Regions from separate parts of the Streptomyces sp. WI03-4A genome, predicted to be linked through region 1. Evidence: riboswitches for the same ligand, from Rfam matches in the RefSeq annotation. Region 1 holds a riboswitch; the other holds the start of a gene.
What was found. Region 1 has a riboswitch for guanidine ahead of PV343_RS20840 (DMT family transporter). Riboswitches for the same ligand answer to the same signal wherever they lie in the genome.
Positions count from the first base shown of each region.

Region 1 (3,202 bases):
GATCCCGCAGGAGGCGCAACGCTCCAGGACGCCGGTGGACGTCATCGCCCACCTCAGCCGGTCGCTCTGGACGCGCCGGGCCCGACCGGCGGGCTGCTCGACGAGAAGGGCCTCCGGGCTACGGGGCCGCCAGGGCCTTCCGCGCCGGCTCGGCATCCGGAAGTGCGAGGTGTCGATCCCGTACGCCGCGATCCTGCGGCTGATGTGCGTGTGGTGGCCGCCGACGACCTCCAGCCCGAGACGGCGCAGGACCTCACCCATGTTGCTGGAAGCCGCCACCGCCGCTTCGAGCACCTCTCTCGTCCACTTCACCCCCTCCCGCTCGAAGTGCGACACGTCCACCCCGAGCTTCCTCATCCGCTCCCGGACGTACCGCCGCGTCGGGCTCCGGGGGTCCGCTCCCAGTCTTTCCAGGGCCTCCGAGAGCGTCCGCGCACCGCGTGCCGCTTCCTCCAGCCGTTCCCTGGTGTACGTGCCGGCTCCCATCGGTCCCCCTCCGTTCCGGCCGCGCGTTCGCGGCTCGTACGGAGTAACGAATCGTGGGGCGGGCGGTCACGGCCGTGGACGCGGGAACGGCCCGCCGCGGCGGGTGCCGGGGCGGGCCGTCCGGGGGGCGGACCTCAGATGCCGAGGTCCTTGATGATCTTCGCCACGTGGCCGGTGGCCTTGACGTTGTACAGGGCGCGCTCGACCTTGCCCTCCTCGTCCACGACCACCGTGGAGCGGATGACGCCGACGACGGTCTTGCCGTAGAGCTTCTTCTCGCCGAAGGCGCCGTACGCCTCCAGGACCTTCTTGTCCGGGTCGGCCAGCAGCGTGACCTTCAGGGACTCCTTCTCGCGGAACTTCGCGAGCTTCTCGGGCTTGTCGGGGCTGATGCCGAGGACGTCGTAGCCCGCGCCGGCCAGCACCTCCAGGTTGTCCGTGAAGTCGCAGGCCTGCTTGGTGCAGCCGGGAGTGAGGGCGGCGGGGTAGAAGTAGACGATGACCTTGCGGCCCTTGTGGGCGGCAAGGGACACCTCGTTGCCGTCGGCGTCGAGGAGGGTGAAATCGGGGGCCGGGTCGCCGGGCTGGAGTCGCTCGCTCATCGGGCCAGCGTAACCGGGGGGCCTTACGGTGCGGGAAAGCCGGGAACTGACAGACTGTCCAGAACAGCATCAAGGACTTCGGAGGCCGTACGGTGGCGGACACGTCGGACACCAGAACCCCGGCGCAGATCGAGGCGGACATCAAGCGCCGCCGCGAAGTGCTGGCCGAGACGCTCGACGAGATCGGGGTGCGGGTGCATCCGAAGACGATCGTCGGCGATGCCAGGGCCAAGGTGGTCGCCAATATCGACCACACGGTCGGACGGGCATACGTCCAGGTCAACCGCGTCGTGAGTGAGGTGCGCGCGCAGCTCGTGGACGAGGAGGGGGCGCCGCGGCTCGAGCGGGTCGTGCCCGTCGCCCTGGTGGTGGTCGGGGTCGTGGGGCTGCTCGCCCTCGGCACGCGGCGCCGCAAGGGCTGACCGGGTTCGTACGGGCGAGTCACAGGCAGGTAGGTTCGAGGCGTGAGCGCCAACAGAAACAGCAACCCCCAGCACGACAAGCTGCCCATCCGCATGCTGCACGACCGGGTCCTCGTGCGGCAGGAGACCGGCGAGGGCGAGCGGCGGTCGGGCGGCGGCATCCTGATCCCCGCGACCGCGGCGGTCGGGCGCCGGCTGGCCTGGGCCGCGGTCGTCGCGGTCGGCCAGAACGTGCGGACCGTGGAGCCGGGCGACCGGGTCCTGTTCGACCCGGAGGACCGGGCCGAGGTCGAGGTGCGGGGTGTGGCGTACGTGCTGATGCGGGAGCGGGATCTGCACGCGGTGGCCGCGGACCGGTTCGAGGGGGCCGAGGACTCCACGGGCCTGTATCTCTGATCCGAACAAGGGCCGAAGGGGCCGGTGACGGTGGTCACCGGCCCCTTCGGCGTTCCTCGGCGTTCCTTTGCTACGTTCGAAGGAGCCCGACGAGACGCGCCGTACCGGGATGCAGGCAAAGACGACGCACCGCGAGAAGTGGTTTTCCCGTCGTCTTGGAGGTGCGCTGTCGTGGCGTGGGTTCTGCTGGTCGTGGCCGGTCTGCTGGAGGTCGGCTGGTCGATCGGGATGAAGTACACGGACGGTTTCAGCCGGCTCGTGCCCAGTCTGTTCACCGGTGCGGGGATCGTCGCCAGCATGGTGCTGCTGTCGTACGCCGCCAGGTCGCTGCCGATCGGTACCGCCTACGGCGTGTGGGTGGGGATCGGGGCGGCCGGGGCGGCGGTGCTCGGCATGGTGGTGCTCGGTGAGCCGGTCACCGCGGCCCGGATCTTCTTCGTGTGTCTGCTGCTGGTCGCCGTGGTCGGGCTGAAGGTGACCGGCGGTCACTGAGGACGGACGCCCGTCAGCGGCCGGTGGTCGCTGACGGGCGTCGTCCTTCTCCGCGGTCCTTCACGGTCCTCCGCGGTCGCGGTTCTACGGTTGGGGTCCCGTGGTGCCGGTGCCGCCCGGGGCGCCTCCGTCGGCGCCGCCGTCGGTGGTGGTGCCGCCGCCGTTGGTGCCGCCTTGGGTGCCGCCGCCGTCGGTGGTGGTGCCGCCGCCGTTGGTGCCGCCTTGTGTGTCGCCGCCGGTGGTGGTCCCGCCGCCGTCGGTGGTGGTGGTGCCGCCGCCGTCGGTCGTGGTGCCGCCGCCGGTGGTGTCACCGGTGGTGCCGCCGTCGGTCGGGGTGCCGGAGGGTGTGCTGGTGGTGCCGCCGTTGTCCTGGCCGCCGTTGTCGGTGGTGCCCCCGTTGTCCTGGCCGGTGGTGCCGGGCTGGTCGGAGGGGCTCGAGCTCGGGGGCAGGATCACGTCGGCGCCCTGCTGGAGCTCGAGGTCGAACTCGGTGGCCGGCTTGCCCTTGAGGGCGTCGCGCGTGTACTGCGCCCAGATGGCGGTGGGCGGGCCACCACCGTTCATACGGGGCTGGCCGAGGGCGTAGTACAGCGACTTGTGCTTGGCCGTGACCGGGTCCTGGCCCATGACCGAGACGACGGTGGCCAGGTCGGGGGTGTAGCCCGCGAACCAGGCCGCGGTGTCCTCCTCGGCGGTGCCGGTCTTGCCGGCCGCGGGACGGCCGGCCTGCTGGGCGGCTACGGCGGTGCCGTTGTCGACGACGCTCTGGAGGACGGAGGTGGTGGTGTCGGCGGCCTCGCGGGT
Region 1 is NZ_JARAUO010000020.1:28,066-31,267, reverse strand. It holds gene PV343_RS20860 (HNH endonuclease signature motif containing protein) at 1-486, opposite strand, end outside; gene bcp (thioredoxin-dependent thiol peroxidase) at 621-1,088, opposite strand; gene PV343_RS20850 (DUF3618 domain-containing protein) at 1,181-1,510, shown strand; gene PV343_RS20845 (GroES family chaperonin) at 1,604-1,906, shown strand; guanidine-III (ykkC-III) riboswitch at 1,966-2,037, shown strand; gene PV343_RS20840 (DMT family transporter) at 2,078-2,398, shown strand; gene PV343_RS20835 (transglycosylase domain-containing protein) at 2,483-3,202, opposite strand, start outside.

Region 2 (3,202 bases), on a different contig from region 1:
GCATACGCGTGCTGCTCGATCTGGTTCAGCATCTGATCACGACAAGGAGTTCCCATGGCAGCGACACAGACCAACCCACCGTCCGGGCCTGAGTCCGGGATCGCCCTGCGCCATCTGCTCCTCCCCCCGGAGGACCCACAGGTGAGCGCCCGTTCCGAGCGGCTGCGCGAGCTGGGCATCGATGCTCGTCCGGACGCCGAACTCGACGCCTTCGCACGGGAGCTGGCACAACGCACCGGCGGCTGCTACGCCGGGGTCAACTTCTTCCTCGACGCAGACCGCCAGTACTTCGCGGGGCTGTACAGCGCCGCGCAGGACACCACGGCTCATGTGGGGCCGCCGTTGCTGGAGGAACCGGTACCCGGCCGCGTCATGCCCCGCGACATCGACATGGGCATCTGCCCGCACGTGGTCAAGCGCCGCCGGGCGCTGGTGCTGGAGGACATTCGGGACTTCCCCCGGTTCGCCGGCAACCCGGTGGTCGACGCGATCGGCGTCCACTCCTACCTGGGCGCACCGCTGATAGACAGTACCGGCGTGGTGTTGGGCACCATCTGCGTGGTCGACCAGGACCCACAGCCGTGGGGGCGCGAAGGGCTGGAAACCATCAAGGCCATGGCTGCCGAACTGGTCGGGCGCCTGGAGGAGTCGGCGAACCACCGCGGCTGACCGGCGCACTGCCGGACGCGCACGTGGCGCCCAAGCCGGTGACGGTTGCCCGGCGCCACGAACCTCCGCCGGACATCGAGCGTCTACAGGTGCGTGGGTGCGCACTGACCTCGCGCACCGAGTCGTATTCGAGGGGAACCGAACACGTCATGAAGACCAAAATGGCCACCGTGGCCCTTGCGGCGATCGTCGCCGCCGGCACCGCCGTCGCTGCCGTCCCGGCCTCGGCCGCCACCGCCAAGGCCGCGCCGACGCGTTGCCACACCGCCGATCTGAAGGCCGGTTTCGCCACCGGGGACGACGCGAAGCCGGATATGGGGCGGACCGGGAAGCAGACGCAGGCGTTCATCTGGTTCACCAACAAGAGCAACCGCACCTGCACCCTGTCCGGCTTCGCCGGTGTCGACATGGTCGGCGCCCAGAGGACCGACGGCACCTGGTCCCTGGTGCGCTCCTCCAAGAGGCCCACGAAGATCACCCTGGGGCGGGGGGACACGACGGACTTCAGCATCAACCTGCTCCCCGTTGCCAGGTCCACGCCGCAGAAGGAGAAGTTCGTGCCCGCAACGTTCCTGGTCACCCCGCCGAACGAGACAAAGCACTTCACCCTGAAGTGGCCGTTCGGCGGCCAGATCCTGAAGCAGGACGGCGCCACCCACCCGGGCACCTACCTCAACCCGGTCGGACAGTAATCCCCCGCGGCCGCGCGGTCGGGGCTCCAGGAGGGCTTTGACCGCGCGGCGCTTGTCCATCACCCGGTAGCCCTCGGCGACCTGTTCAGGAGCAGGGTGAGGTCGAAGACCCTGCCCGGCTGGATCCGGCCGGGCAGGACGCGGTCGATCAGGTCGGGCAGGAAGCGGCGGACGGGTGCCGGGCCGCCGCGCAGGCCGACCTGGGAGAAGAACAGCTCGTGTCCGTCGACGGCCACGTCGTGCGGGACGCCGACGTTGCCGCCGGGGCGGGACGAGTGCGGGGCCTGCCGCGCGGACTCGGCTGTGCCGACGCACTCCAGGGCCGAGTCCGCGACGATACCGCCGGTCAGGGCTCCAACCCTTCGGGCGAGCGGCTCGGGTCGGCGAGGTGCTCCTTCCCCCTCCCCCAGGACTGCCTCGGCCACTGCTTTGGCGCTGACGGACGCCCGCCCGCGCCGGCGCGGGTACCGACGGGGCGGCCGTCGTGTACCCCGGCCGCCGTGCCAAGGCCGCGGAACAGGACGGCATGTCCAGGGTGGGCTGGGGGGACGTTTCGGTTGCTCACCGGAACGCACGATTGCCGGTGTGCCGTCATGGGTGAGGTGACCGGACGGAGGCGTCGATCGACCTCGTGGTAGCTTCGCGGCGGAGGCTCTCAAGTGCCGGCCCCGGACGAGATGTGCGCCGTACCCGGTCTGCCAAGACGACGCACTCAGGAGACGTCATGTCCGCAGACACACCCTTCATGGATTTCGACCGCCCGGTTAGCCAGCTTCGCGAGTTGGACGTCCGCTGGATCCACGGCTCACCATCGTCCAAGCACAACACCGACCCGGACATCCAGGTCTACGCCTACGACGAGCACACCGTCATCCTGCGGCAGAACATGGCGATCGACTACGAGGCACCGTTCCTGTTCCTTCTGTTCGGCACCACACAGGCGGTGCTGATCGACACCGGAGCCACCGCGTCCGCCGAGTTCTTCCCCCTGCGCCGAGTGGTCGACGAGCTGGTCGACGGCTGGCTCGCCCGCCACCCGCAACGGGACTACCACCTGCTGGTGCTGCACACCCACGCCCACGACGATCACATCGCGGGCGACCGCCAGTTCGCCGACCGTCCTCAGACCACGGTGGTCGACGCAGACCTCACCACGGCCTGGAGACACTTCGGATTCGATAAGGACCCCAACGCCGTGGCGCGGGTCGATCTGGGAGGCCGCGTGCTCGAGTGCCTGGCCACCCCCGGGCACCACGAGGCAGCGGTCACGTTCTACGACCCATGGACCGGATTCCTGCTCACCGGCGACACGGTCTACCCCGGCCGGCTCTACGTCCAGGACTGGTCCGCCTACGCCCAGACCATCGACCGCCTGATCGAGTTCAGTGAACACAGACCGGTCACCCACGTGCTGGGCTGCCACATCGAGATGACCACCGAACCAGGCATCGACTACCCGGTCCGCACCACCTACCAGCCCCACGAACCCCCGCTCCAGATGACCACCGGCCACCTGCACGACATCCGCGCCGCGCTCAACGAGATCGGCGACCAACCCCGCCGACTCCCCTACCCGCTCTTCATCATCTGCCCAGGCGACTGAGCCACTGGCCCGACCCGGGGCCGGTCATGGAGACGGGGCCGGCGCCCGTCCTCGACGGGTGGACTGTCCGGATGGCCTCCCGGAGGAGCGAAGCCGATACTTGCGACAGGGCCGTGATCGTCGCCGTGGGCGCGTTCTTGATGACGCTGATCGGCGGCGTCGTCGCGCAGCGTATCGGCGACCGCCGACACCTCGTGCTGGGGCTGGCCGCCGGGCTGATGCTCGGCGTGGTCGTCTT
Region 2 is NZ_JARAUO010000004.1:60,932-64,133, forward strand. It holds gene PV343_RS06725 (GTP-binding protein) at 1-92, shown strand, start outside; gene PV343_RS06730 (GAF domain-containing protein) at 55-669, shown strand; gene PV343_RS06735 (DUF4232 domain-containing protein) at 819-1,361, shown strand; partial or broken gene PV343_RS06740 (IMP dehydrogenase) at 1,383-1,723, opposite strand; guanidine-III (ykkC-III) riboswitch at 2,007-2,074, shown strand; gene PV343_RS06745 (MBL fold metallo-hydrolase) at 2,086-2,964, shown strand; partial or broken gene PV343_RS06750 (ZIP family metal transporter) at 3,105-3,202, shown strand, end outside.
Region 2: another riboswitch for guanidine. It lies ahead of PV343_RS06745 (MBL fold metallo-hydrolase); the one in region 1 lies ahead of PV343_RS20840 (DMT family transporter).